2 regions of the Marinobacter gudaonensis genome follow, and region 2 is predicted to be linked to the other one. Evidence: predicted binding sites of a transcription regulator. Region 2 holds the regulator's gene; the other holds the start of a gene.
What was found. Region 2 encodes FliA, which starts transcription of late flagellar genes. Its sites were predicted from a motif close to CTAAAGTTTNNNNNNNNNNNGCCGNTAA; they were not measured.

Region 1 (15,509 bases), 610 kb from region 2:
AAAACTGGCCCGTCACACCAGACAGAAACGCCATCGGGATGAACACGGCACACAACACCAGGCCAATGGCGATGATGGGGCCTGAAACTTCCTTCATGGCCTGATGGGCGGCCGCCAGGGGCGTTCTGCCCTCTTCAATGTTGCGCTCCACGTTCTCCACCACCACGATGGCATCATCCACTACGATGCCGATGGCCAGCACCAGGCCGAACAGCGTGAGGGTGTTGATGGAGTAGCCCAGCAGGTACAGCGCACCGAACGTGCCAATCACCGATACCGGCACCGCCAGAAGCGGAATGATCGAGGCCCGCCAGGTTTGCAGGAACAACGTGACTACCAGAACAACCAGCAACACTGCTTCCAACAGCGTGGCGACCACCGACTTGATGGAATCACTGACGAAAATGGTGGTGTCGTAGACGGCTTCGTACTTGACGTCATTCGGGAACCGGGTGGCCAGTTCATCCATGGTGGCGATCACTTCATCCCGGATCTCAAGCGCGTTCGCTTCCGGGGCCTGGAATATACCAATGGCAACGGCATCCTTGCCATCCAGCTGGGAGCGCAGGGTGTAATTACCCGCACCCATCTCAAGGCGGGCAACGTCATTGAGGCGCAGGAGCTCGCCGTTGTCGCCCCGCTTGAGCACGATGTTGCCAAACTCCTCCACGGTCTCCAGCCGGCCGCGGGCGTTGATCAGGGTCAGGAAATCACTGTCCGGCACGGGTTCCGCGCCAATCTGGCCGGCCGACACCTGCACGTTCTGCTCCCGCATCGCACGTACCACGTCGCCGGCAGTCAGCCCCCTGGCCGCGATTCGCTCCGGATCAAGCCAGGCGCGCATGGCGTAGTCGCCACCGCCGAAGATCTGCGCATCCCCTACTCCCTGAATCCGGGCCAGACGATCACGTACATGCAGGCGCGCATAGTTGCGCAAATACAGCGTGTCATAGGTGCCGCCCGGTGAGGTCAGGTGAACCACCATCAGGAAGGTCGGCGACTGCTTCTGGGTAGTCACACCCTGCCGCCTCACCTCCTCCGGCAACCGGGCCAGCGCCTGGCTCACGCGGTTCTGCACTCGTACGGTGGCGTCTTCGGCATTGGTGCCCGGTCGGAAGGTTACGGTCATCTGCAGTACGCCGTCCGAACCCGCTACCGATTTGAAGTACATCATGTCCTCAACACCGCTGATGGCTTCCTCCAGCGGCGTTGCTACCGTTTCCGCGATTTCTTTCGGGTTTGCACCGGGATACACGGTGCGCACAACCACCGAAGGCGGGACCACTTCCGGATACTCACTCACCGGGAGGTTGGGAATGGAGATCAGGCCAATGGCAAAAATGATGATCGAGAGGACCGCCGCGAATATGGGCCGGTCAACAAAGAAACGGGAGAAATTCATTCTGCCAGCTCCTGAGCCGACGCTACGGCGTTCTCAGTGGGTGCCGGTTCCTTCATGGCGATCAGCTGGGGCCGCACTTCCATACCCGCACCGAAAACCTTCTGCACGCCATTGATAATGACCCGTTCACCGGCGGACAGCCCGTCGTGAATTACCAACAGGTCGCCGACCTGGCGGCCAGTGTCCACGTGCTTTGGCGTCGCCCGATTGTTGGCATCCACCACATACACATAACGACGGTCCTGATCAGCCAACACCGCTTTGCGCTGAACCAGCAGTGCCTTGTCGATCCGGAGCACCGGCATTTCAACACGGGCAAACTGGCCCGGCCGGATCAGCCCGTCCGGATTGGCAAGCACAGCCCGGTGCTGCAAGGTACCGGTGCCCGGATTCACCTGGTTGTCGATGAAATCCAGCGTGCCCAGGTAAGGGTGATCGGTTTCGTTATCCAGGGCGATGCGCACGTTGGGCCGGCCACCATCGGCCAGAAGTTCCTGGCTGTTGATGCCCGCCTTCTCGTCAGCGTCAAAGTAGACGTGCAGCGGGTCGACAGACACCACTGTGGTAAGAAGGCTCTGGTCGGCGTTGGCAAGGTTGCCACGGGTAATCAGGGCACGTCCCGCCCGTCCGCTGACCGGCGCCGTCACCCGGGTGTATTGCAGGTCCAGCTCGGCGGTATCCAGTGCCGCACGGGCGGCCTGAACACGTGCCCGGGCGCTCATCAGGGCGGCATTACGCTGGTCGTATTCTTCCCGGGAAATGGCACGGCTCGCCAACAACGACTCTGCCCGACCGGCCTCGCTGCGGGCCAATTCAAGCTGACTTTCCGCCAGGGCGAGGTCGGCGCGAGCGGCCTCCAGTCGTGCCTGGTAGGGTCGCTGATCAATCTGGAACAGCAGATCACCGGCCTTTACCATCTCGCCCTCTTCAAAAGCCACCTCGGTGATATAGCCGCTCACCCGGGGCCGCAACTCGACCGTTTCCGGCGACGCCACCCGGCCAGTAAAGGACTCCCAAAGAGTAACTCCTTCTTGCACTACCTCCGCTACATCAACCTCCGGCGGTGGAGGCATGGCCGATGCCACGTCGCTTTTTACCTCGCAGCCACTCAACAGTAACGCCAGGATAACGGCCAGGCCTGCCAAGGGACCCTTGATTGGGTATTTTCTTGCAATCGGACTTTCCATGGTTCCTCGCTCCAGTATTCGGGATCGCCTTGTGGGCATTACCCGTTCCAAGTAATCGGTGGGATTGCTTGTCTAGTCGGTTGGGGGCCTCCGGATTCGACAGGGAGTATTCCCAACAGACCAGAAACGATAGAGAATCTGAGATCAAAGACGGTATCGGGTTACTGCGGAAAGCTTGCCTGATTCTGCGGAGCCCTTTGGGTCTCTCAGGTTTCGCTTGCCGAATTCTGCGAGGTCATTGCCTGATCCTGCAGAAAGGCCTGGTTCAGGCAGCCGGTGAGGATTCGCAGGGATATACTGCCGCAAAAGGAGAAGCTTTGATGACCGCCGTGATTCCAGAGATTTCCGGAAATCTCACACTCAACCTGCAGCAACAGCTGGCCCGGGTAGCCAGCAAATGGACACCAGAACAGGGGGTTCAGGGATCCGCCGTTGAGGGGCTGGAGCTGATTCGGTGCGATCATCCGTCCAGCTGCGGTTCCAGTGTCTACGAACCATCCCTGTGCTTTGTTATTCAGGGCACCAAGACCATCGAGCTTGGCGACCGCGAGATTACCTACCAACCTCTCACCTACCTGGCCAGCTCGGTGCACTTGCCGGTGCTGGGCAGAATTGTGGATGCCTCGACTGAGCACCCTTACCTGGCGGCCAAGCTCAAGGTCGACAGACAGGAGGTGGCGGAGCTGATTATCGAGCTGGGAGACAAGGCCCCTCCCCTGAATTCCAACGAATCCTGCCCGGAAGTTCAGTGTGGTCTTTGTGTTTCGTCGATGGACGAGCGGATGCAGGGGGCACTCTACCGGCTTCTGCAACTTCTGGACTCACCCGACGACATTCCCATCCTCGCGCCACTGGCCCGGCGGGAAATCATCTATCGGGCACTGGTGGGCGATATGGGCTCCAGGATGCGCAAATTCGCCGCTACCGACACCCAGGCACACCGGATATCCACGGTGATTACGGCGCTCAAGGATCACTACGCGGAGCCGCTCCGAATCAGCCAACTGGCGGAGGCCGCCAACATGAGCGAGTCCACCCTGTACCACAGCTTCAAGCAGGTCACGCGAATGTCGCCGCTGCAATTCCAGAAGAAGCTGCGCCTGCACGAGGCCCGCCGGCTTATGCTGACCGAAGGGCTCGAAGCCGCTACTGCCAGTTATCGCGTCGGTTACGAGAGCCCGTCACACTTCAGCCGCGAATACAGCCGGATGTTTGGCGCGCCGCCGAAAGCAGACGTTTCGCTACTGCGCGGCGAGAGGGAAACCGCGGATTCTGTTTAGCGGTTTCCTCTCAGCGCATTTTATTCAGGCGTAATTCCAAGCCTTGCATTCACCAGATCGCGGATTTCGCGGTAGCGGTCGGCGTCGTGGCTGAGGGTCTGCAGGTTGTCCTCTGGGAACATTTCCTTTTTCTTTTCCTGCGCTTCCGGCTTGCCGAACAGATCCGGCATCAACTGTTCCAGGCAGCGCAGCATTACCTCCGGCGACACCGAAGCCCCCGGAGAGGCCCCCAGCAAAGTACCGTAGGTCTTGTCTCTGCTGACCAGAATCTCGGTGCCCATCTGCAGGTCGCCGTCGCGGATAATCTGTACCCGCTGGCCTGCCTCGACCGGCTTCCAGTCGAACTTCTTGCTCATGCCGGGCGCAAAGCTTTCCAGCTCCTCGAACATGCTTTTCTCGCCCTTGAAGGTCTCCGACACCAGGTATTTCACGAGCGGGAAGTGCTCGATGGCGACGTTCAACAGGCTGGGGATGTCGTGCAGGCGCATGGACTTCAGGTAGTCCAGAAAACCTCTTCCACGCTCCAGAACGGGCTTGAAGGAAGCGAACGGCCCAAACAGCAGGTAATACTGGCCATCGGCCACCCGCAGGTCCAGATGGGGCACAGACATGGGCGGGGCCCCCACTTTGGCTTTGCCGTAGGTTTTCGCCCGGTACTGCTCTGCCTGCTCGGCGGTGATCGGCGCCTGCAGGAAACGGCCGCCCACCGGGAAGCCGGTAAAACGCCGCGCAAACGGCAGGTGGCTTTTCTTCAAGATGGGGAACGCACCACCACCTGCCCCAACGAAAAGAACGTCGGCTTTGTGCCGGACCGGTGAACCGCGACGCTCGGTCTCGATCAGCCAGCTACCCGACGGGCTCCGGTGCACTCGCTTCACGTGCGTGCCGTATTCGATCTTCACGCCCAGCGTTTTCACGGCGTATTCCGCCATCTGTTCGGTCAGTGCGCCGAAGTTCACGTCCGTGCCGGTTTCAATCACCGTGGCGGCCATTTTGTCCGAACGCGGACGCTCTTCCATGGTGAACGGGATCCAGCTCTTGATCTCGTCGAAATCCTCAGAGAAGCGCATCTGCTCGAAAAAGTGGTGGGCCGACATCTCCTTGTAACGCAGTTTGAGCTCCGGAATTGAGGGCTCAGACACGATAGTGCAGTGCTTGGTGCGATTGATGAAGGTTTTTGGTTCCTTGATCGCGCCCTTCTCCACCAGATAGGCCCAGAACTGTTTGGCCACGTTGAACTGGGCGTGGATCTTGAGAGCCTTCTCAACCGAGATAACCTCTTCATCCACCGGGGTGTAATTCAGTTCGCAGTTGGCCTCATGGCCAGTGCCCGCGTTATTGAATACCCACGAGTTGCCCGCCCCTGGGCCATCCAGCCGTTCAAGGATGGTCACATCCAGCTCGGGCGCCAGTTCCTTCGCCAGTACGGCAAAAGTGGTGCCCATAATCCCTGCGCCAATGATCGTTACGTTCATACAGAAAGTCTCACCCGTTCCAATGTGTTCCAATCCCGTTGCGGATGCTGAATTTATCACGCTTCCGACATCTGGCGGAAATTAACGGGATCTGTAGGCGGTTACGGTCGCAAGGCAATTCTGTATCAAAATCCATACTGCGGTTTCGGTATACCCCGATCTCGCCATTAACGAATCTGCGCGGCGGCCTACCCTAAAAGCGCAGTTTACGTTAAGGTAACCCTGTTCCGAAGCATCACACCAGATTCTTCAGGACTGTCTACACTGACATTTAACGACATGCCCACAAGGCGTGTTTTGTTCCTCAGGCCATTACCCCAGGAAGAGGATTATGACAACAACAAAGTCAAAAGTTGCGTACTCCCCGGTATTTACCGACGGTGCGGAATTCCGTATTCCCACGTTCAAACTGCTCAAGCAAGACGGCAAGCTCTATAAGGGGGCCAAGGCTCCTGATCTGGACAAAGACAAGGCCCTTCGAATCTACCGGGCCATGCTCACCACCCGGATCCTTGATGAGCGCATGCTGGCCGCCCAGCGCCAGGGCCGCTTGAGCTTCTACATGCAGTGCACCGGCGAGGAAGCCGCCGTGATCGGCAGCGCCGCAGCACTGGATGATGGCGACATGATCATGGCCCAGTACCGTGAACAGGGCGCCCTCGCCTATCGGGGCTTCACCATCGACGAGTTCATGAACCAGCTGTTCGGCAACGAGCAGGATTACGGCAAGGGCCGGCAGATGCCGGTGCACTACGGTTCGAAAAAGCTCAACTACATGACCATTTCCTCGCCACTGGCCACCCAGATTCCCCAGGCCACCGGCTACGCCTATGGCCAGAAAATGGCCGGCGACGGCCATTGCACCATCACCTATTTTGGTGAAGGCGCGGCTTCCGAGGGCGATTTCCACGCGGCTCTGAACATGGCGGCGGTGCATCGCGTACCGGTGATTTTCCTGTGCCGGAACAACGGATACGCCATTTCCACCCCTGCCGCCGAGCAGTTTGCCGCCGACGGCGTGGCACCCCGGGCCTACGGCTACAAGATGGACGTAATCCGGGTAGACGGCAACGACGTGCTGGCCATGTACGAAGCCACCCGTGCCGCCCGCGCCATGGCGGTCGAGCACAACCGCCCGGTCCTGATCGAGGCCATGAGTTATCGACTGGCCGCCCACTCCTCGTCCGACGACCCGTCCGGCTATCGCAGCAAGGACGAGGAGGCCGTGTGGCGTGAGAAAGACCCGATCCTGCGCATGCGCCTGTGGCTGGAAAGCAAGAAATGGTGGAGCGAGGATGAAGAAAAGCAGCTCCAGGAATCCATGCGCCGGGAGGTACTGGAAACCATGAAGCGAGCCCAGAAGCGACCGCCTCCCCCACTCGAATCGCTGGTGACCGATGTCTACGACGAGGTGCCAGCCTCACTCGCCGAACAGTTCGACAAGCTCAAGGCCCACATTCGTCGTTATCCGGACGAATACCCGAAGAGTGCCGAACACGCCAAGGGAGGAGCATGATATGAGCAAGATGAACATGCTCCAGGCCATCAACAACGCCCTGGATACGGCCATGGCGGCCGACGAGCGGGTGCTGTGTTTTGGTGAGGACGTCGGCGTATTCGGCGGCGTGTTCCGGGCCACCAGCAACCTCCAGCAGAAGTACGGCAAGGCCCGCTGCTTCAACACGCCCCTGGTGGAACAGGGCATCATCGGCTTTGCCAACGGCCTCGCGGCCCAGGGGTCGGTGCCGGTGGCGGAGATTCAGTTCGCCGACTACATCTTCCCGGCCTTCGACCAGATCGTGAACGAATCGGCGAAGTACCGGTACCGCTCTGGCAACCTGTTCAACGTGGGCGGCCTGACCATCCGGGCTCCTTACGGCGGCGGCATTGCCGGCGGTCTGTACCACTCGCAGTCACCGGAAGCCTATTTTGCCCACACCCCGGGCCTGAAAATTGTGGTGCCACGCAATCCGCACCAGGCCAAGGGCCTGCTGCTAGCGGCCATCCACGACCCCAACCCGGTGCTGTTCTTCGAGCCCAAGCGTCTCTACCGTGCCTCGGTCGGCGAAGTGCCTGATGAAGACTACCGCCTGCCCCTGAGCGAAGCGGAAATTACCAAGGAAGGCACCGATGTGACGGTGCTTGGCTGGGGTGCCCAGATGGAAGTGATCGACCAGGCCGTGGAGCGGGCGGAGAAAGAAGGCATTTCCTGCGAGGTGATCGACCTGCGGACCATTCTGCCCTGGGACGTGGAAACCGTGGCCAATTCTGTGTTCAAGACCGGGCGCCTGGTGGTGACCCACGAGGCACCCCTGACCGGCGGATTTGCCGGCGAAATCGCCGCCACTATCCAGGAGCGCTGTTTCCTGTATCTGGAATCCCCCATCGCGCGGGTAACCGGGATGGACACCCCCTTCCCGCTGGTGCTGGAAAAGGAGCACCTGCCCAATCACCTGAAGGTCTACGAGGCCATCAGGGCGAGCGTGGAATTCTAGGCTGATATCAGGACAGGAGAGCTGCAATGAGTGATTTTATACTGCCCGATATCGGCGAAGGTATCGTGGAATGTGAACTGGTCAAATGGCTGGTCAGCGAGGGCGACATCATCGAGGAAGACCAGCCTGTGGCAGAGGTAATGACCGATAAGGCCCTGGTGGAAATCCCCGCTCCCTACAAGGGCCGTGTCACCCGCCTCTACCACAAGGAAGGCGACATCGCGAAAGTGCACGCGCCGCTGTTCGAGTTGGTAGAGGAAGGCGAGCCTGCTGAATCCAACGAAGCGGCGAGCACAGAGCAACCGACAGACGTTGAGAGGGCCGAACCGGCTCCCAAACCCGCAAGCTCGGGCAATTCCAGCGATGACGCCACCGAAGACTTCATTTTGCCCGATATTGGCGAGGGCATTGTGGAGTGCGAAGTGGTGGAATGGCGCGTCGCCGAAGGTGACGACATTGAAGAAGACCAGCCCGTGGTCGACGTTATGACCGACAAGGCTATGGTAGAGATTACTGCCCCCAAGGCCGGCCGCATCACCAAGCTCTACCACGAGCAGCAGGCCATGGCCCGGGTTCACTCCCCTCTGTTTGCCTTCATTCCCCGCGAGCGCGAGGAGTCAGGCGAGGCGTCAGCGCCCCGGAAGGCCGAATCGCAGCCGCAACCGGATACTGCAACGCCACCGTCCAGAGCAGTCAATGGCACCCATCGCCAGCGGATTCCGGCCAGTCCGGCGGTTCGGCGCCTGGTGCGTGAGCATGAGCTGAACCTGGCAGACATTGCCGGGTCCGGTAAAGACGGCCGGGTACTGAAGGCGGATGTGCTGGCCCACCTGGAGCAACCCAAGTCGAAAGACTCAGGGAAAGCCACTGCCGACAAGGCGCAACCGGCGGCTACCGGGTCGCTTCGCCCGCAAGGCGAAGCAGAGGTGCGCGTCGAGCCCATCAAGGGCATGCAGGCGGCCATGGTACGGAGCATGACCCAATCGGCCAGCACCATTCCCCACTTTATCTACAGTGAGGACATCGACGTAACCGACCTGCTGGCCCTGCGGGAAAAGCTCAAACCCGACGCCGAAGCCCGGGGTTCAAGGCTCACACTGATGCCCTTTGTGATGAAGGCCATGGCGCTGGCCATCCAGGAATTCCCCGTGCTCAACAGCCGCATCAACGCGGATGTCTCGGAGATCCACTACCTGCCCCACTGCAACATCGGCATGGCCGTGGACGGCAAGGCAGGCCTGGTGGTGCCGAACGTGAAGAACGTGGAACAGCGGACCCTGCTGGGTATCGCCGACGAAGTCTCCCGGCTCACCGAGGCGGCACGGTCCGGTCGGGTCAGCCAGGAGGACCTGAAGGGCGGCACCATCACGATCTCCAACATCGGCGCGCTGGGCGGCACCTACGCGGCCCCCATCATTAACGCACCGGAGGTGGCGATTGTAGCCCTGGGCCGAACCCAGAAGCTGCCGCGGTTCGATGCCAATGGCCAGGTGGTGGAACGGGCGATCATGACGGTCAGCTGGGCCGGGGACCACCGCATCATCGATGGCGGCACCATTGCCCGCTTCTGCAACCGCTGGAAGGGCTACCTGGAAGCGCCGCAGACGATGCTGCTGCATATGGGCTAACGGTTGGTCATGGTGCAGCAGAAACCTCTTCAGCAGTTCTACATACCGGAAGAGCAGTCGATCTACCTGCTCAGCCATGACGATGCCAAAAAGCTCAAGGACTGGGTGGCGCTCTGCGCCGCCCAGCTCCGCCAGCTCGGCTACCGCGATATCGAACTGATTGGCAAGGGTGCCTACGGATTCGTATTCGCGGGTCGCCTGCCTACACCCAGCTCCCAGGGCCCGGAGCATGTGTTCAAGTTCACCCGGATCAACCTGCCCCAACACCTCCAGGACCGCCTGGAAGACGAAGCCTACATTCTTGAGCAGGTCCGACACCCCCGGGTTCCCCGGTTAATCTCCTACCAGCGTGCCAATAACCAGCCCATCCTGGTGATGGAGCGGGCTGCAGGTCTGAATCTGGAAGAAGTATCCCTGCAGGAAGGACGTCTCAAACCTCGGCTGATCATTCGTATTGCCGACCAGATTGCCGATATCCTGCGCTGCCTGCGGCGCGAGAACGGCCCGGCCGGGCGCCCGATCGTGCATGGCGATATCAAACCCTCCAACCTCGTATTTGATGACCGCACCGAAAACGTTGCCCTGATCGACTGGGGCTCCTCGGTGTTCGCCCAACTCGACGCTAACCAGCAGTTCATCACCGCGAACGTGATGGAGCTGATGTCCGACAACCTGCAGCAGACCAATGCCCGGCTCGGGGATGTGTATTTCATCGGCGAGGAGCAACTCAACGGCGGCCTGTCGTCTCCACGATTCGACGAACAGGGCGCCGCCGGCACCCTCTATGCCCTGGCCTCGGCCCAGTCATGCCGCTTTGGCCACCGGGCGATTCCCGCCACCTCCCTGGGCTTGCCCATGGAGTTCGCGCGCATGCTCGATGGCATGCTCTCGCCGGATCCCGAAACCCGTCGCAGGGCCGGAGACTACTACCTGCGGGAAATGCCGCGCATGGCTCGCACGGTCATGATCGATCTGCGGGAACCGCCAGTGCCGCCCCAGGTGCCGGTGTGGGTCCGCGCGTCTGACCAGGAGATCGACACCGTGGTCTACAGCTCCCGCAAATCCTTCCTGCGGGAGGAAGGCGCCCCGGAAACCCTGAGCGATGTGAACGACGTGCAGCTCGATCGTTACTACAAGAACTTCATGCAGGGCATGGGCGAAACCGAAAAGGCCTTTCTGGCCGCCGTCAGTCGCCTCGGCCGCTACCCGGTAGAAGGCGGGCTCGCGGTACGCTGGGAAACCGACGGCATCTACATAGACACCTCCCTGAACCTGCACGACCCGGCCCTGAAATCCGCCTTTGTTCAGGCGGTCAATAACATGGTGTATCTGGCCCAGGCGATTTACCGCAAGGGCATTTTCAAGAGCTGCCTGTTCAATGCCCGCAACACCCTGCACGTTGACCGGGACGACCCCAGCCAGCCCTTCCGCATAGAGCCGGATCTCAAGCTGCACTACGAAGTGAGCGCCGCTCCCGAGGTGGAAGATGAATCCCGCGTGCACTCCTACTTCGAGGACGGCCCGGACCCGGAGGAGTTCCTGGTACTGCCAGATACCATCATCCAGGCCCTGGAGGCCCTGAACGATATCCATCACACCGGCATGATCATCTTCGAGGCGCTGCCCCGGCACCTGAAGATCCACAGCCACTACCGGCTGCTGGACCCGGATCGGGAGGCGGAATTCAGCCAGCTGCTGGATGAGATCCTGTCCGCCGTGGAGCAGATCACCGGTCTGGGGGTGTCCGGGTATATGAAGATGCCCTACAAGGACACCCGTTTCTTCCCCCACATCGAGCGCCTGCCCGATAGGTACTATCCGCGCAACCCCAGAGCCGACGTGGCGCCCTCCTGAACACCTGGGAGAAAGACACTTTCTGTGGAAACAGTGCAATACTCAAAACAGCCGATGCGCCGGAATAAGAACTCGAACGTAAAGCTTCAGGTTTTGTTGGCGCTGCCGATATCCGTGAAAACAACTTCAGAAAGGATCACACTTTGGCCTCCTCTGCCTTCGCATCCATTGAGCGCAAACTGGGTGTTCCCGGAAAGCTGCTGATTGCCCCCGTTTTCATCCTGCTGCTGTTTGCCGCGGTCACGTTTTTCAGTGTCTATGAGTTCCAGGAACTGGACCGGCGAATGAATACCGTCGCCCGGGATCTGGCGCCCGATACCGCCATCGGCACGGAGTCCGTTATCAGCGTCTACCGGATGCGTCTGCGGGTGTTCGATTACTACTCGTCAGGCCACGAGGAGGCCCTCACCCACTTTGACGAACTGGAGCAGGAATTTAATGGCGTGATGACCCGGGCCCAGGAGCAGATCGCCGATCCGGCGGCTGCCGAGCTCGTCGATCGCATCGAATCGACCACACGGGAATACATCAATGCGTTTCGGAACGAGCTGGTTCCGGCCAAGCGTCAGGTGCTGGCGATTGTTCGCGACGAGCTCAACCAGCATGGTCCTAATGCCACTCAGGCGCTGCGCATGGCGCTTAACGGCGTGGCCAACCGCGAGCCGGAAAGCGACCTCCGTGCTGGCCTCGAGCAACTCCTCAACGACGCTTTGGTGATGCGTTTAACCGCCCAGCGGTACCTGGCGAGCGGCGAAAAGGACGCCCAGGATGCACTGGGCTGGGCGATCGAGGATCTCGCAGACGCCCTGGAACTGCTGGATACCGAGAACGGCCCCGAATTTGTCCAGGTCTATCTGGATACCGTGGTTGAAGAGCTGGCCAACTACCAGGCTGCAGTGCAAAGGATGCTCGAGCAGCAGAACATCGTGGTAACCGTGAAGCGGGACAAACTGGATGTGCTGGGCCCTGAAATTGCGAGTATGGCCCGGGAGCTGGAAGGCAGCATCTTCGCCGCCCTTGAAGTTGAAGCCGACGCCGCAGGCGAGGAAACAGACCTGGCCCTGAGGTTCACACTGATTGCGTTTGGTGTTTCCCTGGTGCTTGGGCTGGTGGTGGCAGTCCTGATGAGCCGGATGATGGGAGCCAGCGTGAAGCGGGCGAAAACTGAAATTCTTGGCTACCTGGATGACATCGCCAAGAACAATGGTGACCTCTCCACCCGCCTGACCCCCGGCCGGCCGGATGAGATCGGCGATTTCATTGGCGCGGTCAATGCCTTCCTGGAGACCCTGGAACAGACGATATCCCGGATTGTCAGCGCATCACGCCGTTTGACCTCCGAATCGGAGTCACTTTCCGGGATTACCGAGCGCACAACGGCCAACTCCGAGCAGCAGCGGGACCAGATCACCCAGGTGTCGGCGGCCATGCAGGAGATGGTATCCACCTCCGAGGAAATCGCCTCGAATACCAGTGACACGGACGAATCCGCTCGCCGGGCGGCCTCGCTCGCGGACACCGGCCAGGAAACCGTCAGCACCGCCATTCGCTCCGTCACCAATCTGGCACAACAGGTGGAGGAAGGCTCCAAACGTATTCAACAACTGGAGAATGAGTCCGCCGAAATTGGCAAGGTGCTGGCCGTTATTCAGGGCATTGCTGAGCAGACCAACCTGCTGGCCCTTAACGCTGCCATCGAAGCGGCCCGGGCGGGAGAAGCCGGGCGCGGGTTTGCCGTGGTGGCGGACGAAGTGCGTGGACTGGCCAGACGGGTGCAGGAGTCCACTGTTGACATCGAACGCATCGTATCCCAACTGCAGAGCGGGGCCGCGGGTGCCGTGGTGGATATGAGCCGCGCCAAGCAGATGGCGAGTGAGGCCAGCGAGGAAGCGGGCAAGTCGGGCAAGGCCCTGGCAGATATACTGTCGGCCGTTAACAACATTGTTGAAATGACCACCCAGATTGCCAGTGCCACCGAACAGCAGCGAGCCACCGCCGCTGAAATGACCCAGAACGTCGAGGTCAGCAGCAACGCCATTGAAGAGCTGGCTGGAGACATTGGCCAGGTCAACCAGTCCAGCCGCTCCCTGGCAGAGATGGCTGACGACCTCAACACATTAGTGAAGCGTTTCCGCGTGAAGGAGTAACGTGGGCAGTAATCGTTGCAGATGTTAACCACGTCATGGGCGGGTTCCCGAAATACTGATACGTTGGGCTGTCGGTTACAGAATGTAACCATCCAGGACAGCCTTGGACACGTTGGAGGGACCCACCATGACCCACACCCGCAAAATCTCACACACCCACTCAGGCCGCTGCACAGCTGCAATTCTGGCCACCACCCTGCTCTTCTGCCAGGCCCCGTTCAGTGTCGCTCAGGCCGGCCAGACCGAGCAGGTAATCTTCTCTGCAGAAAACGCACTCTATGGCGCCGGGTATGACATCGGGCGTGCCGACGGCTGGTTCGACAATGACCTGCGCGGCGCCGTGCGTGCCTATCAGAAGGCCAACGCGCTGACGGTCAGCGGTAAGCTCGACAACGCCACTCTCTCCGCCCTTGGTATCAAAGCTACCTCCGTGCAAACCGTCTCAGGCAACGCCTTGAGCAGCCGAGCCCAGTCCCTCAAAGCGCTTGAGTTGCCATCGCCGGCGACAATGCCGGTCGCTCGGCCTGAAGCGCGAAAGACGGTTGTAGAAAAAACGGTCGCCCGGAAGCCGGTCGTCGAAACGACCGTTGTTGAAGAGGCGGTCGTTGAGGAGACGGTTGTGGAGAAAGCGACGGTCGCCGACGTGGAAAAAGAAAAGATCAGTGAAAGCACGAATTCGGTTCAGGCAGCCGAAAATCTCTCTGCCAAAGTTTCGGAAAAACAGATAGCTAAAGCCGAAACCTCGACTCAATCTGAAGAGGAAGTTCGGAAGCCAGTTGCAGAACAATCAAATGAGGTAACACCGGCAACCGTGGCGTCCAGCGAAACGACCACGGCTGCACCGGTAGAGCAGCCCCAGGCGGCTGTCGAGCCCGCCCGAGGCGTCGAGCATTCGCAACCCGACCCGGCCAAACCGGAGGAAAAGGTGGCTGTGGCAGAACCTTCAGAAAAGCAGGCCCCTGCTGAGCCCCGCCGGGCAAGCTCCGGAGGCGGCTTTTTCACTGCCCTGTTCGATTTCTTCTTCGGTTGGCTGGTGTAAACCTTTCCGACTCAGAACTTCCAGAACGGGGTGCTCAGCTTCCGCTCAACAATCTCGGGCGAAAAACCCACATCATTCAACAGACGCGGATCCATGGTCGCTACCAGGTGGACGAAGCTACGCTTCATCCGCCAACCTTTGTAAAGAGAAGCGGCTCTTTTCATGTGAATACTCCTGATCAGTGTAAGACGTTCGGTCTCAAAAACGGGACCCTGTTTAATTAGCGTCCTATTTTATACTTGCCCAGGAGTGTTCTGAATACTTGGAAACCCCTATGAACAGGGGCTTCCAGCGCATTTCAGTGAAATTTTGATGACGGGTTTGTTACCCGTTCATGAAGACTTGCCGTTTGAAATCAGAGTCTGATACAGGTCGTCCTTGAGTTGGGCGCGTTTCTGTTTCAAGCGGTGCAGCTTGTCGTCGCCAATGGGCGCATCCCGCTTCTCCAGCCCCTCTATTTCGTGGTCCAGGTCTGTGTATTCCCGGAGCTTCTCGTTGAACCTGAGGTCGGTGGTCTTGAGTTCTTCGATGAGGCCTTTGTACTGGGGAAATTCTAGGTGAAGCTCGTGGCTGGAAATGCCCATTTTCCGTGTCTCCTTTTTGTCCGGAGTGTGTGCGCAAACATGATCATTCCGATCACTTTCAGCATAGTCGAGCCTGCCAGTTTCTGGGCTTCTTTGACAAATCGCTAATTACGCACGACGTTTCATGGGTATAGCATGGTCTTACGTTCATCCAGTTACCTCTCGGGACACTCGCGAATGACCTTTGCACGAATTACCGGCACCGGCTCCTATCTGCCAGACAACGTTGTGACCAATAAAGACCTCGAGAAGATGGTCGACACCACGGATCAGTGGATTCGCGAGCGTACCGGTATTGAACGCAGGCACATCGCCGTTGAGGGCCAGACCACCGTTGATCTGGCCGAGCAGGCGTCCAGAAACGCCATTGAGGCGGCTGGAATCGATCCCACCGACATCGACCTGATCGTGTTTGCCA
Region 2 (15,509 bases):
TCCTGCGCCACCATCATCATTGCCGCCATTGACGTGCCGTTCCAGATTTACGATCACCAGAAGAAACTGCGCATGACCAAGCAGGAGGTGAAGGACGAATACAAGGACACCGAAGGCAAGCCGGAAGTGAAGGGCAAGATCCGCCAGCTCCAGCGCGAAATGGCCCAGCGCCGGATGATGCAAGACGTGCCCAAGGCCGACGTGGTCATCACCAACCCGACTCACTATGCCGTGGCGCTGAAGTACGACCAGAAGGCCATGGCGGCGCCGGTGGTGGTGGCCAAGGGTGCCGATGAAGTGGCCTTCAAGATCATGGAAATTGCCCGGGAAAACAAAGTGGAGATCCTCAGAACGCCGCCGTTGACCCGGGCGGTCTACCACAACACCGATCTCGGCGAGGAGATCCCCGACGGCCTGTACATGGCTATTGCCCAGGTGCTCGCCTACGTGTTCCAGCTCCGCCAGTTCCGCAAGGGACGTGGGCCCAAGCCCGGCATGCCTGACTTCCCGATTCCGTCGGATTTGCGGCGTGACGTCTGAGTTTGGAGTTGGGTTCCTTCTGGTAGCCTGAGGGTTTGGGAGTTCGCGCGGTTGTGGGTGGCCTTTTCAGGACACGCTACGAGCACATCCATGTGCGCTTGACTGTGGCCATCCATGGCCACAGACAGTCCTGAAAAGGCCACCCACAATCGCTTATCAAACCGCTTCGATATCGCTGAGAAATACTTATCTAACTCAGGAGCTTTTGGCGGATTCCCGTCAGGTTTGCGAGGTTTGTGGGGCTGCCTCCCAAAAATGTCGGCGGCCAAGGATGGCCGACGCCAAGCGCACATGGATGTGCTCGTAGCGGTTTTTGGGAGGTAGCCCCACGAACCTCTTCCACCCGAACCTGCAGGCTAGGGCAGGAGTCGACTGGCTAGATCAGCAACCAGCTTCGATAACTCGAACCATCGGCTCGCCGCGGCTTTCGGGAATCGGCAAGATTCCATACCAGGACCGTGGGTCATGCACGGTGGCCGAGGCGAATCCACAGGACAGGAAATGCTCCCGTGCCTGAGCGTCAGTATGGAAGTGGAACGACACCTGGCTGCGAGTTGCGGCGCCGAGGAGCGAGCCGAGGGCTTTGAGGGAGGTGTTCAGCAGTGGCTGGGAGGGCTGGTAATAGCTCTCGGACAGATAGATGGACCCCGGGCGCGTGGCCATGGCCGCGGCCAGGCGGCGCCAGAAATCGGTGATGGTTTCGAGGGAGAAGTAGCTGGTCAGGCCCTCGGTGACGATGATCACCGGCTCGCGGTTATCGAATACCCGGTCGATGACCTTTTCCAGTTGGTACTCGCCGTAGTCGGCCAGAATATCGATGGGCGTGACCTGGTGATGGTCACCGAGGCGACCGGCGGCCATGAGCCTGAGGGCCTTGCGGGCGGCCATGTCGGGGAGGTCGGCTTCGACCATGTGGAGCAGGGGGTGTTTCTGGCGTAATCGAATGCCCCTCGGGGACATGCCGCAGGCGATTTCCAGGACCTGAGTGATGCCCATTTCGTTGATGGCCCGGTCAATCAGATGATCGATGATCAGGTGGCGTTGCAGCAGGAAGGTTCGGATGTTGCCGCCGATGGCCGCCTTGCTGGCGGCTTCGAAGGGGGTCATCAGGCGGTAGAGCCAGCGGCCTTTCTCTGTGGCCAGAGCATCGTCGGAGAGCCCGTACCGGTGCCAGACGGCACCGGTGTACAGGGCGGTGAAGCTGATACCGGAGCTGTCAGTCGGCCTTTTGCTCATACATCGCTTTGCCCCAGGCCTCGCGACTGCCCGGCAGTATCAGGTTCAGGATAATGGCGGCCACCGCGCACAGGGCAATGCCCTCCAGGTGCCCGAGTACCATGCCACCGATGCCAAACACCAGGGTGACACCCACGATAACCAGGTTGCGGGACTGCGCCAGGTCCACCTGGTGGCGGATCAGAGTGTTGAGGCCAACAACGGCAATGGAGCCGAACAGCAGGCACAGGATGCCGCCCATGACCGGCACCGGGATGGTCTGTAGTGCCGCGCCGAACTTGCCGACGAACGCCAGCACGATGGCAATGCCAGCGGCCCACCACATAACCTTCGGGTTGAAGTTCTTGGTGAGCATAACGGCGCCAGTCACTTCCGAGTAGGTGGTGTTGGGTGGTCCGCCGAGCATGGAAGCGGCGCTGGTGGCCAGGCCGTCACCGAGCAGGGTGCGGTGCAGGCCTGGCTTTTCCAGGTAGTTCTTGCGGGTTACGTTGCCAATGGCCAGCACGTCACCAATGTGTTCTATGGCCGGGGCGATGGCCACGGGCACCATGAACAGGATGGCACCCCAGCTGAATTCCGGGGCCACGAAATTGGGCATGGCGAACCAGGCGGCTTCGCGGATGGGGGTGGTATCCACGATGCCGGCGAACGCAGACAGGATGTAGCCGGTGATCACCCCGAACATGATCGGGATCAGCCGGAAAATGCCTTTGGCCCAGACCGACATAACGATGGTCACCGCCAGGGAAATCATCGCAATCCAGATGGCGGTGTCGTAGGGGATCAGTTGCGTCGAGCCGTCACCGGTACGGCCGGAAGCCATATGAACGGCCACCGGAGCGAGGCCCAGGCCGATGGTCATGATGACCGGTCCGATAACCACCGGGGGCAGCAGCCGCCGGACAAAGCCGGTGCCGCGCAGGCGAACCAGTCCGCTCAGCACGATGTAGAGGATACCCGCTGCCATCAGGCCGCCAAGGGTCTCCTCCATGCCAAAGCGGCCCTTTGAAGCAATAACCGGTGCGATGAATGCGAACGAGGACGCCAGGAAGATCGGAATCTGGCCGCCGGTCACCACGTGAAAAATCAGGGTGCCGAGGCCGGCGGTAAACAGGGCCACGTTGGGATCCAGGCCAGTAATCAGCGGCATCAGAACCAGGGCGCCGAACGCCACCAGCAACATCTGTGAGCCGGCAATGGCCTGTTTCCAGACCGGGTCGTTGGAGTGGTCCTGCATATTTATACGTCCTTCTGCTTGGTGCCGAAGATCTTGTCACCGGCATCGCCGAGACCCGGGAGAATATAGCCTTTCTCGTTCAGACGCTGGTCAACGGAGGCCGTATAGATGGACACATCCGGATGCTTCTCGAGGACTTTCTCGATACCCTCCGGTGCGGCCACCAGTACCAGCGCGCGGATTTCCGTGCTGCCCGCCTTTTTCAGCAAATCGATCGTGGAGATCATGGAGCCGCCGGTGGCCAGCATGGGGTCGACGATCAGCGCCATGCGCTGGTCCAGCTCGCCCACCAGCTTTTCCAGGTAGGTACTCGCTTCCAGGGTTTCTTCGTTGCGGATCTGGCCAACGACGCTCACACGGGCCACCGGGATCAGGCTCAGCACGCCATCCAGCATGCCCAGGCCGGCTCGCAGGATCGGCACGATGGTGATTTTCTTGCCGTGGATCTGCTCCACGGTGACCGGGCCGGCCCAGCCCTCAATGGTCTTTTCCTGCAGGTTGAAGTCCTTGGTGGCCTCGTAAGTCAGCAGTGCGCCGACTTCCTGTGCCAGCTCACGAAAATTCTTGGTGCTGATGTCCGCACGGCGCATCAGGCCGAGCTTATGGCGGATCAGGGGGTGTTTTACCTCGTGGATTGGCATGGGATCACCTGTGGTCTGAGTGTGGTCGATCAAATGGCGCAAGGATACCGCATCTGGCGGAGCGAGTCAGGTCGCGAGCCGGCGTGATTCCGAAAAAATACCCGGGGTGGTACGGATCTTGCCGCTTCTCTCCGAAACGACGCCCCGGCGTCAGATTTTCGACCCTGAGAGCGCCTTCGGGCACCGCCAATCGGAGAAGGTTCCGGCATGGACAGAGCTTTGGTCCTTAACAACGTCAAATCCCTGACGCGAGGCAATATCGGCGTTCCCCTCATGCTGATGGGATTGCTGGGCATGATGATCCTGCCCATGCCCGCGTTCCTGCTGGACGTGTTCTTTACCTTCAATATCACGCTGTCTATCGTCATCCTGCTGGTGTGCGTGTACGCGCTCCGGCCCATGGAATTTGCCTCCTTTCCCACGGTGCTGCTGGTGGCCACGTTGCTGCGTCTGGCCCTGAACGTGGCCTCCACGCGGATCGTGCTGCTGAACGGCCATGAGGGCGGGGATGCGGCCGGTAAGGTCATCGAGTCCTTCGGTGAGGTCCTGATTGGCGGCAACTACGCCGTGGGTCTGGTGGTGTTTGCCATTCTGATGATCATCAACTTCCTGGTGGTCACCAAGGGTGCCGGCCGTGTGTCCGAGGTAAGTGCCCGCTTCACCCTGGACGCAATGCCTGGTAAGCAGATGGCCATTGATGCCGACCTCAACGCAGGCCTGATCAACCAGGACGAAGCCAAACACCGGCGCGCCGAGATTGCCCAGGAGGCGGACTTCTACGGCTCCATGGACGGTGCCTCCAAGTTTGTGAAAGGCGACGCCATTGCCGGCCTGCTCATTCTGTTCATCAACATCGTCGGCGGTGTGGCGATTGGTATGCTCCAGCACGGTCTGGATTTTGGCCTGGCCATGGAGCGCTACGCGCTGCTGACCATCGGTGACGGTCTGGTCGCCCAGATCCCGTCGCTGCTGCTGTCCACCTCGGCGGCGATCATGGTAACCCGCGTCACTTCCAGCCAGGACATGGGCGGGCAGATCCTCCAGCAGATGTTCAGCGCGCCCAAGGCGCTGTCCATCGCCGCCGCCATCCTGATCATCCTCGGCCTGATTCCCGGCATGCCCCACGTAGCCTTCCTGGGGTTGGGGGCACTGGCCGCCGGCGCCGCCTGGTACATCTGGAAGCACCAGCGCCAGACCGTGGAGGAAGAGGGCGCGTTTCCGGCGCGGGGTGGTGGCGGTGCGCCGCGGCCTGCGGGCCGGGATCTTCCGCCGGGCGGTGATGCCGGGGGCGATCAGGCGCGGCAACTGCCGGCGCCGGGAGAGACCCGTGAGCTGGGGTGGGATGACGTCGCCACGGTCGACATTGTCGGCCTGGAAGTGGGTTACCGGTTGATTCCTCTGGTGGACAAGTCCCAGGGAGGCCAACTGCTCAGTCGCATTAAAGGCGTCCGCAAGAAACTGTCGCAGGATCTGGGCTTCCTGATGCCGTCAGTTCACATTCGGGACAATCTCGACCTGATGCCCAATGTCTATCGCATCACGCTGATGGGCGTGACCATCGCCGAAGCCGAGATTCATCCCGATCGGGAACTGGCCATTGATCCGGGGCAGGTGTTCGGCAAGGTGGAGGGTATCCAGGGCAAGGATCCGGCGTTCGGGCTGGATGCCATCTGGATCGAGCCTGACAAGAAGGACCAGGCCCAGACCCTCGGGTACACCGTGGTTGATGCCAGTACTGTGGTGGCGACCCATCTCAACCAGGTGCTGCAGAAGCATGCCCACGAACTGCTGGGCCATGAAGAAGTCCAGAAGTGGCTCGACCAGTTGGAGAAGATATCGCCAAAACTGGCGGAGGAGCTGGTGCCGACCACGGTGTCCATAAGCCTGCTGCTGAAAGTGCTGCAGAACCTTCTGAAGGAAGAGGTTCCTATCCGGGACATGCGCTCCATCGCCGAGGCGATCGTGAACGTGCATCCGAAGAGCCAGGATCCGAAGCTGCTGACCACCGTGGCGCGCCAGTCGCTTCGGAGGATGATTATCCAGAGCATCTGCGGCAACGAATCGGAGATTCCGGTGATCACCCTGGATCCAGACCTGGAACAGTTATTGCTGAAGTCTGTTCAGCAGAGTCAACAATCCGGCGGTCAGGAGGATATTGGCCTGGTTCTGGAACCGAACATGGTAGAGAAGCTCCAGCGTTCGTTGCAGGACAGCGTCCAGCGCCAGGAGATGCTCGGCAAGCCGGCCATCCTGCTGGTATCCGGCCCGCTGAGGCCGGTGCTGGCGAAGTTCGCCAGCTACGGGGTGGAGCGGCTGCACGTGCTCTCCTACCAGGAAATACCGGATAACAAGCAGATTACGATTGTGGCGTCCGTTGGCCAGTAACGGCGCGGATGACAGAACGGACGGCGCCGGAACGGCGTTGCCGGTGGAGGAAAAGGCATCATGAAAGTAAAACGGTTTTTTGCTCAGACCATGGCAGAGGCGTTGAAACAGGTCAGTGAACAGATGGGGCCGGACGCCGTCATTCTTTCCAACCGGCGCGTGGACGGTGGTGTCGAAATTGTGACGGCACTGGACTACGACGAAAATATGGCGCGTCAGCGGCTGGGAAGCCGTGCAGAGGAAGCCACCAATGGCTCCCGGCTGGCTGAATTGCAGGCCGACCAGCACCGTCGGCTCGAGGACGAGCTGAGCCGCTCCCGCGATCGGATTCGCGAGGTTCGGGAGAAGCGGGCCGGGCAGGGTGCCGGTTACGCCCGGGCATCGTTTTCAGACATCCAGCAGACGGTGGACGAGCAGGCGGATGTCCGGGCACCGTCGATTGGTCGTGCAGGTGAGGCCTATTCTGATGAGCTGGCGCAGATGCGCGCCGAGATCAGCTCGCTGCGCGATCTCATGCAGGGGCAAAAGCCCCAGTCCCCGTCTGAGCCATCGGCCACCAGCGCCGTCCAGCAACGGCTGGCGGAACGGCTGCAGGAGTTCGGTCTTGGCAACGAGCTGGCAGTGTCCATTGCCCGACGGCACAAGGCCGGACGTCTGGAGGACGGCTGGAAACAGTCCCTCAAGATGCTGTGCACCGGCGTACGCACAGCGCGGACCGAGTGGCTGGACCAGGGCGGCGTGTTCGCTCTCGTAGGCCCCACCGGTTCCGGCAAGACCACAACGATCGGAAAACTGGCGGCGCGCTATGTGCTCAAGCATGGCTCGGACGCGGTCGCGCTGGTTACCACGGACCGCTACCGGGTAGCCGCCCACGAGCAGCTGTTCGTGTTTGGCCGCATCCTGAACGTTCCGGTGCGGGTGGTGGATGAGAGCCACAGCCTTGACGATATTCTTGACGAGCTTTCCGACCGACACCTGGTGCTCATTGACACTGCCGGGCTGACCAGTTCTGACAAGGGCTATCAGGAACAGTTGGCTGAACTCGCCCAAAGCCACCACAATGTCCGCACGCACCTCGTGGTGTCGGCGACCAGTCAACCGCGGATCATGAAATCCGTGTGGCATTGCTATAAGATGGCAAATCTTGCGGGCTGTGTGATGACCAAGGTAGACGAGGCCCTGACGCTCGGCGAATCTCTCGGCTTTGTCATGGAAACCGGCCTGCCCGTGGCCTATTACACTGACGGGCAGAAGATTCCGGAAGATCTGCACCATGCCCAGGCCGTTCCGTTGGTGCGGCTGGCAGTCGATCGCCTGAAAGCCCTGCAGCGACAGCAGGCGGTTGCTGAGGGCGCCTGAAGATTGAGACCTGTCATCGGATGCGTGGCAGGTGTCCGGACACACAAGACCCGGTTAAACGTGGCGAGAGACAAAAACGAGTATGAGCAAAGCACATCCGGTACAGGTGATCGCGGTGACAGGCGGCAAAGGTGGTGTCGGCAAGAGCAACGTGTCGGTGAACCTTGGCATAGCGCTAGCCCAGAAAGGGCGCAGGGTAGTGCTTCTGGATGCCGACCTGGGCCTTGCTAATATCGACGTACTGCTGGGCATTACCGCGAACCGGAATCTCCAGGACGTGCTGGCCGGAGAGTGCGATCTTAAAGATGTGCTGGTGAATGGCCCTGGGGGTATCAAGATTGTCCCCGCGTCCTCGGGTACCCAGCGGATGACCCAGCTAACCCCCATGGAGCATGCCGGGCTCATCAATGCCTTCAGTGAGCTGGGCGACCAGATTGACGTATTGATTGTCGATACCGCCGCCGGCATTTCCGAATCGGTGGTGAGTTTTCTGCGGGCTTCCCAGGAACTGCTGCTGGTGGTCTGTGATGAGCCCACTTCCATCACAGATGCCTACGCACTGATCAAGTTGATGAACCGCGACTACGGCACCAACCGCTTCCGCATCCTCGCCAACCAGGTGCGCAACGAGCAGGAAGGACGCCACCTGTTCGAAAAACTGACCCGTGTTACCGAGCGCTTCCTTGATGTAGCGCTACAATATGTGGGAATAGTGCCCTACGATGAAGCTGTGAAAAAAGCGGTTCAGCGACAGCGAGCGGTACTGGATGCCTACCCCCGGGCCAAGGCGTCCCTGGCCATCAAGGCACTGGCGGACAAAGTGGACAATTGGCCGCTGCCGTCTTCACCCCGGGGACATCTGGAATTTTTTGTGGAGCGGCTCGTCGAAGTCTGAATCGGATCCTGTCAAACAACACCGGATACATGGCATTGGCGAACAACCTCGGTATCTACAACCAGTCTGGCACCCAGAGGCCCTCCCAGCTTGTGGAACAGCATGCGCCCCTGGTGAAGAAAATCGCCCTGCACCTGATGGCGCGGCTGCCAGCCTCTGTACAACTGGAAGACCTGATGCAGGCCGGCATGATCGGGCTGCTTGAGGCGGCCCAGCGCTACAGCTCCACCCGCGGTGCCACCTTTGAAACCTACGCCGGTATCCGCATCCGGGGTGCCATGGTGGATGAGATCCGCAAGGGCGACTGGGTGCCACGCTCTGTGCACCGGAATGCCCGCCGAATCTCCCAGGCCATCAAGGCCGTTGAAGACCGTCTTGGTCGTGAGGCGACCGACCTTGAAGTCGCCGATGAGCTGGGCATGGGCCTGGCTGAATACCATTCATACCTTTCCGACGCCAACAGTGGCCGACTTTTTAGTCTCGATGAGCTCAATGAATCCGGGGAGCTGCCGATAGAAGAGACAGAGACCCAGGACAATCCCCTGGAAGGGCTGTCATCGGATGCTTTCCGCCGCAGTCTGGCTGAGGCAATTGAGGATCTGCCGGAGCGCGAGAAGCTGGTGTTGAGCCTGTACTACCAGGAAGAGCTGAACCTGAAGGAGATCGGTGCGGTGCTCGGGGTCAGTGAGAGCCGGGTCAGCCAGATTCATAGCCAGGCTGCGCTGCGACTGAGAAGCCGGTTGTCGGACTGGCACCAGGGTGCCGGTCGCTGAGCGCGCGCCGTGTGTCCGCACTCAGGCAGACTGTAGTTTTTGGTAACCGACGCTTTACAACCGTGGTAAAGGACTGACAATAAGCGGTTAAAACAGCGGCCTGCTAGACTTCGAGCAGATAGGTCAAACGAATTCCGGGTGTTACTAACTGGAGGTCCCATTGGACAAGAACATGAAAATCCTCATTGTGGACGATTTTTCCACAATGCGACGGATCATCAAGAACCTGCTGCGTGATCTCGGCTTCACCAACACGGATGAAGCGGACGACGGCAACACCGCGCTGCCGATGCTCAGAAGCGGTAAATACGATTTTCTGGTGACTGACTGGAACATGCCCGGCATGTCCGGTTTTGATCTCCTGAAGGCGGTCAGGGCCGATGAAAATCTCAAGACCCTGCCGGTGCTGATGGTTACCGCGGAAGCCAAGCGGGACCAGATTGTGGCCGCTGCCCAGGCGGGCGTAAACGGGTATGTTGTCAAGCCGTTTACTGCCGCAGTGCTTAAGGAAAAGATTGAGAAAATCTTTGAAAGAATCCAGTAACCAGAGGTCGGATGGCTCTCATGAGCGATAGCAAACAGAACCATCGGGGCCTGGAACCGGAGGTGACGGAAAAACTCGAGCGGCAGGCGGCCGAGCTGGCGGAGAGCGTTAGCGCCGGTGATTATGCCAAGGCCATGACCCTGATCAATGAACTCAGCGAGGTTCGCGATCAGAGTCTGTATCGGGAGGTCGGTCGGCTGACCCGAAGCCTGCACGAAGCTATCCGGAACTTCCAGATAGATCCCCGAAATGCCGAGCAGCAGGAAGCCTTGTCCAAAATGACAGACGCTTCCGACCGGCTTGAGTACGTGGTGCAGATGACCGGCGAGGCGGCCAACCGCACCATGGACCTGGTAGAAGAGACCATGCCGGTGGCCAACGCCCTGCGGGATGAAGCCTCGTCGCTTCGCGATGAATGGCAGCGCCTGCGTCGTCGGGAGATGCAGCCGGCGGAATTCCGGGAGCTGTACGGACGGATCGACCGGTTCTTTGTCAGCATGGCGACAGACGCCGACACCATGTACAACAACCTGTCGGAAATTCTTCTGGCCCAGGACTTCCAGGATCTCACCGGCCAGGTAATCCAGAAGGTCACCGCTCTGGTCAAGGAAGTGGAAGAGCAGATGCTCAGTCTGGTGGTCATGGCCAGCCACGTGGATCAGTTGACGGGCACTGTCCACCAGATTGAAGAGCGGCAGGAATCCGCGGAACAGGGTGTCGGGCCCCAGATCAAGGCCCATGAGCGGGAAGATGTAGTTTCGGGGCAGGACGACGTAGACGACCTGTTGTCCAGTCTCGGTTTCTGATTAAAGAGGGTAACGCATGGCGTTCGATGCTGATGAAGAGATTTTGCAGGACTTCCTGGTGGAGGCCGGCGAAATACTCGAGAAGCTGTCAGAGCAGTTGGTAGAACTTGAGCGACATCCGGATGACAGTGATCTGCTCAACGCCATCTTTCGTGGCTTTCACACCGTAAAGGGCGGCGCCGGCTTTCTCCAGCTCGAGGCGCTGGTGAACTGCTGCCATTCGGCGGAGAACGTGTTCGATATCCTGCGTAACCACAAGCGCAAGGTGGATTCTGAGCTGATGGATGTGGTTCTGGAAGCTCTGGACCATGTGAACGCCATGTTCGAGCAGGTTCGCAACCACGAAGAGCTCACCCCGGCCCCGGACGAGCTGATTGCGCGCCTCGATGCGTTTGCGCAGCCGGAATCCCAGGACGCTGGCGCCCCGGCGCAGCCCGCCCAGTCGACGGAGACCGCGGAAGCGGCTGAAGATGGCGGGGATATCACCGACGATGAGTTCGAGCAGTTGCTGGATGCGCTGGCTGATGAGCCGAAAGCCTCGACTGCGGAAAAAGCACAGGCGGATGAGAAGAACAGCGACGCTTCCGGCGACGACGACATCACAGACGATGAGTTCGAGGCGCTGTTGGATCAGCTCCACGGCAAGGGTCAGTTTGCGGGTGCTCCGGCAGCCGATGAGCAGTCTTCAAGCGGTCAGGAGCAAGCCGGAAACGCCGGGGGCCAGGCCGCCGACAAGTCTCCGGCTGGATCCGGCGACGACCTGATTACCGACGACGAGTTCGAAAAACTGCTGGACGACCTTCACGGCAAAGGTGGTGGCCCTACGGCCGGAAAGGCTGCCGGTTCTGCGCAACCGGAAAAGCCGCGAGCCGCGGAACCTGATTCCGCCAAACCCAAATCTGCCAAATCCGCCGGGCCCGCAAAGCCCGACGAAAAACCGGCAGCCAAGGGCGGTGCTGCACCCGCCATGCCGGCGCGCGAGAATGCCCCCGCGGCGGAGACGACCGTTCGGGTGGACACCAAGCGCCTGGACGACATCATGAACATGGTTGGCGAGCTCGTACTGGTGCGCAACCGACTCCAGCGCCTGGGTGCGGAAAGCGAAGACGAACACATGCACAAGGCGGTTTCCAACCTTGACGTGGTGACCACCGATCTCCAGTCGGCGGTGATGCAGACCCGCATGCAGCCGATCAAGAAAGTGTTTGGCCGGTTCCCTCGAGTGGTGCGTGATCTTGCCCGGAGCCTCAAAAAAGAGGTCAACCTGGTCATGCACGGAGAGGAGACCGATCTGGACAAAAACCTGGTGGAAGCCTTGTCCGATCCCCTGGTTCACCTGGTTCGCAACTCAGTGGATCACGGCATTGAGTCGCCAGATGTACGAGAGAAGGCCGGCAAGCCTCGCCAGGGCACGGTCACCCTGTCAGCGGAGCAGGAAGGCGATCATATTCTGCTCTCCATTGAGGACGACGGTGCCGGTATGGATCCGGAGGTCCTGCGTCGCAAGGCCGTGGAGAAGGGGATCTATGATCAGGATGCGGCAGACCGGCTTACCAGGACCGAATGCTACAATCTGATCTTCGCCGCCGGCTTCTCCACCAAGGAACAGATCTCCGACGTGTCCGGCCGTGGGGTCGGCATGGATGTGGTGAAAACCAAGATCGGCCAACTCAACGGGCAGTTGAATGTTGAGTCCGAGCTGGGCAAGGGCTCGCGAATTGTCATCAAGGTACCGCTGACGCTGGCGATCATGCCGACCCTGATGATCATGCTGGGCGACCAGTCGTTTGCCCTGCCGCTGGTGAACGTGGTGGAGATCTTCCACCTGGACCTGACCAAGACCAACATCGTCGATGGTCGCGAGTGCATCGTGGTTCGGGAGCGGGTGTTTCCGCTGTTCCACATCAAGCGCTGGCTGGTTCGAAACGGCTCTTCCCAGGAGGTGCCGGAGAACGCCCATGTGGTGATTGTTGCCATGGGAACCAAGCAGGTTGGCTTTGTGGTTGACCAGTTGGTCGGACAGGAAGAGGTGGTTATCAAACCGCTGGGCCGCGCCCTCCAGGGAACCCCCGGCATGGCCGGTGCGACCATCACGGGCGATGGCCGGATTGCACTCATTATTGATGTTCCAAGCCTGTTGCAGCATTACGGCTGAGCTGAACCGCACAGGTGATACCAGGCAGAGAGCGAAGGATTGGGTAGGAGAATTGGATGACAGTTTCTGTCCTGGTCGTTGATGATTCAGGTTTTTTTCGAAAACGGCTGACGGAGATCCTGACCAGTTCCGGCCAGATCAAGGTGGTGGGTGCCGCCACTAACGGGCGCGAGGGTGTGGAGCTTGCCGAAAAGTTGCGCCCGGACGTGATCACCATGGACTACGAGATGCCGGTAATGGATGGCATCACCGCCGTGCGGGAGATCATGCGCAAGCGCCCGACACCGGTACTCATGTTCTCGTCCCTCACTTATGAGGGTGCCCGGGTCACCCTGGACGCGCTCGAGGCGGGAGCGGTGGACTTCCTGCCGAAGAATTTCGAAGAGATTGCGCGCGACAACAGCCAGCTACAGAAGATCCTCATCGACCGGATTCTGGACGTAGCCCGCAGCCGGCCCGGTAACAAGGCGGCGCCAGCTGCTCCGGGGCCGTCGGCGCCGGCAGGCCGGGAATCATCACCGGCGTTGCGGTCCCGAACGGCGCCGGTGGAACGGCCTCGTTCCGCGCTACGGGAACGGCCTGCTACCCAGGCACCGGTCGGCGACCCGGAGGCTGGCCGCCGCCCGGTTCGGCGAGGTCCCGCCCGGCATTACGCCGTGGTGGGTATTGGCACCTCCACCGGTGGCCCGGTGGCCCTCCAGCGAGTGTTGACGGCTCTGCCGGCCTCGTTTCCGGCGCCCCTGGTGTTGGTTCAGCACATGCCTGCCAGCTTCACCCCCGCCTTTGCCGAACGACTCAATAAGTTGTGTCAGATTGAAGTGCGCCAGGCCGAAGATGGCGATGTGCTCCGGCCTGGACTTGCCTTGCTGGCGCCGGGCGGCAAGCAGATGATGATCGAGAACCGGAGCGGCCAGGCCAGGGTTCGCATACTGCCCGGGGACGAGCGCCTTAATTACAAACCCTGTGTGGATGTCACTTTCGGTTCGCTGGCTCGCAGCTTTCCGGGTAAGACCCTTGGCGTGATCCTTACCGGCATGGGCTCGGACGGCAAGGAAGGTTGCCGGCTGATGAAGCAGAGCGGATCGGACGTGTGGTCGCAGGATGAGAAGTCCTCGGTCATTTACGGAATGCCCATGGCCGTGGCCAAGGCGGGTCTGACCGACGAAGTGCTGTCACTGGATGACATTGGCCCCCGGCTGATCGAGGGCGTGAGCTGATGGATATCCTCTCCCTGCTCGGGGTTGTTCTGGGCTTTGCCGCGATCCTCGGTGGTAATCTGCTTGAGGGCGGTGCCCTCGCTTCCCTGTTCAATGCCCCGGCGGCGATCATTGTCATCGGTGGAACCGTGGCGGCAACCATTCTGCAGACGTCCTGGCCCATGCTCAAGCGTGCCTTCAGTCAGGTGCGTTGGGTGTTCGTGCCGCCGTTTATCAGCCTGGAGGACGGCATTGGCAAAGTGATCGACTGGAGTGTGAAAGCTCGAAAGCAGGGGCTTCTGGGACTTGAAGGGCTGGCGGAGCGGGAGCCGGAAACCTTCGCACGCAAGGGATTGCAACTGCTGGTGGATGGTGCCGAACCGGAAACCATTCGCAGCATCATGGAGGTGGATCTGGAATCCCGGGAACAGCGGGATCTGGAATCGGCCAGGGTGTTTGAGGCCATGGGGGGCTACTCGCCCACCATCGGTATCATCGGTGCGGTCATGGGTCTGATCCAGGTGATGACCAATCTGGAAGATCCGCAGTCCTTGGGTAGCGGCATTGCCACCGCTTTTGTGGCCACCATTTACGGTGTTGCCCTGGCCAACCTGCTTTTCTTCCCTGTGGCCAACAAGATGCGGGGCATTGTGCGCGAGCGCACCCGCTACGAAGACATGATGATTGACGGCATTATTGCCATCGCCGAAGGCGAAAACCCGAAATCCATCGAATTGCGGCTGCGGGGCTTCCTGCAGTGACCGCACGCAGGCCAACTTATGAGGCGCCGTAGGCAAGCCCCGGACGATCTGCACAACAAAGAGCGCTGGCTGATTTCCTACGCCGATTTCATCACGCTCCTGTTCGCCTTTTTCGTGGTGATGTATTCGGTGTCCTCGGTGAACCAGGGCAAGTACAAAGTGCTCTCCGAGACCATGACCGGCGTCTTCAACGCGCCCCAGCGCTCCTTTCAGCCCATTGAGGTGGGAGACCAGCCCAGACGATCCCTGGAGGCTCCGGCCGATGACGTCATTCCTCCGACGGTAACGGAAGCCCCTCAGAACCCCGAAATGGACGCCCAGGCCCGGACTGAAGCCCTCCGTGCAATGGCCGACCAGTTGGCACTGGAATTTGATGAGCTGATCAATCAGGGGGTGGTGACCCTGGAGACCAGTGACCGCTGGCTTGAGCTCAATCTGCCGAACAGCCTGTTGTTTGGCAGTGGCGACGCCGAGCCTCATTACGATGCCTTTGAAGTGGTTGAGAAGATTGCCACGGTGCTGAATAACCGGGACAACGCCGTCAAGGTTGAGGGCTTTACCGATAACCAGCCCATCAACACATCCCGCTTTCCATCCAACTGGGAACTGTCCGCGGCCAGGGCGGCGGCGGTTGTCCGAATGCTGGTGATGGAAGGTATCGAGCCGGAACGGCTGGCGGCCGTTGGCTATGGCCAATACCAGCCGGTAGCCCGTAATGACACCGAGACAGGACGGCAAAGGAATCGCCGGGTGGTATTGCTGATTTCGCGGGATGCCAGCATCCGGGGCGCAATGCGCTGACAGTTCTCCTCGGCAGATGCGTATATCCCGGTTGGCATGGTTCCTGTATTACTCCCGGTTAATATCAAACGACGGCAACCGCTTGCCGGTATTCCTGTTCGCCGCTCGTTCAAGTTGCCCGCAGACTGGCCGATAACCCCTCAGGTACGCGCCGCGGGCTGTCGGCGAAATGACCTGTCT

Region 1: BM344_RS01435 (methyl-accepting chemotaxis protein) is a predicted target of FliA. The motif match lies at 11,406-11,433, and genes of this name have one in related genera.

The regions. Positions count from the first base shown of each region.
Region 1 covers NZ_FOYV01000001.1:306,462-321,970, reverse strand. Annotated here, with positions in the region: gene BM344_RS01475 (efflux RND transporter permease subunit) at 1-1,402, opposite strand, end outside; gene BM344_RS01470 (efflux RND transporter periplasmic adaptor subunit) at 1,399-2,589, opposite strand; gene BM344_RS01465 (AraC family transcriptional regulator) at 2,910-3,869, shown strand; gene BM344_RS01460 (malate:quinone oxidoreductase) at 3,890-5,344, opposite strand; gene BM344_RS01455 (thiamine pyrophosphate-dependent dehydrogenase E1 component subunit alpha) at 5,676-6,860, shown strand; gene BM344_RS01450 (alpha-ketoacid dehydrogenase subunit beta) at 6,862-7,839, shown strand; gene BM344_RS01445 (dihydrolipoyllysine-residue acetyltransferase) at 7,866-9,467, shown strand; gene BM344_RS01440 (protein kinase domain-containing protein) at 9,477-11,321, shown strand; gene BM344_RS01435 (methyl-accepting chemotaxis protein) at 11,465-13,468, shown strand; gene BM344_RS01430 (peptidoglycan-binding domain-containing protein) at 13,596-14,507, shown strand; gene BM344_RS17475 (DUF1127 domain-containing protein) at 14,519-14,671, opposite strand; gene BM344_RS01425 (YdcH family protein) at 14,840-15,091, opposite strand; gene BM344_RS01420 (beta-ketoacyl-ACP synthase III) at 15,269-15,509, shown strand, end outside.
Region 2 covers NZ_FOYV01000001.1:914,660-930,168, reverse strand. Annotated here, with positions in the region: gene flhB (flagellar biosynthesis protein FlhB) at 1-540, shown strand, start outside; gene BM344_RS04210 (class I SAM-dependent methyltransferase) at 922-1,776, opposite strand; gene BM344_RS04205 (uracil-xanthine permease family protein) at 1,757-3,013, opposite strand; gene upp (uracil phosphoribosyltransferase) at 3,016-3,654, opposite strand; gene flhA (flagellar biosynthesis protein FlhA) at 3,862-6,039, shown strand; gene flhF (flagellar biosynthesis protein FlhF) at 6,100-7,398, shown strand; gene BM344_RS04185 (MinD/ParA family protein) at 7,481-8,293, shown strand; gene BM344_RS04180 (RNA polymerase sigma factor FliA) at 8,323-9,066, shown strand; gene cheY (chemotaxis response regulator CheY) at 9,227-9,610, shown strand; gene BM344_RS04170 (protein phosphatase CheZ) at 9,631-10,416, shown strand; gene BM344_RS04165 (chemotaxis protein CheA) at 10,433-12,571, shown strand; gene BM344_RS04160 (protein-glutamate methylesterase/protein-glutamine glutaminase) at 12,628-13,788, shown strand; gene BM344_RS04155 (flagellar motor protein) at 13,788-14,528, shown strand; gene motD (flagellar motor protein MotD) at 14,547-15,329, shown strand.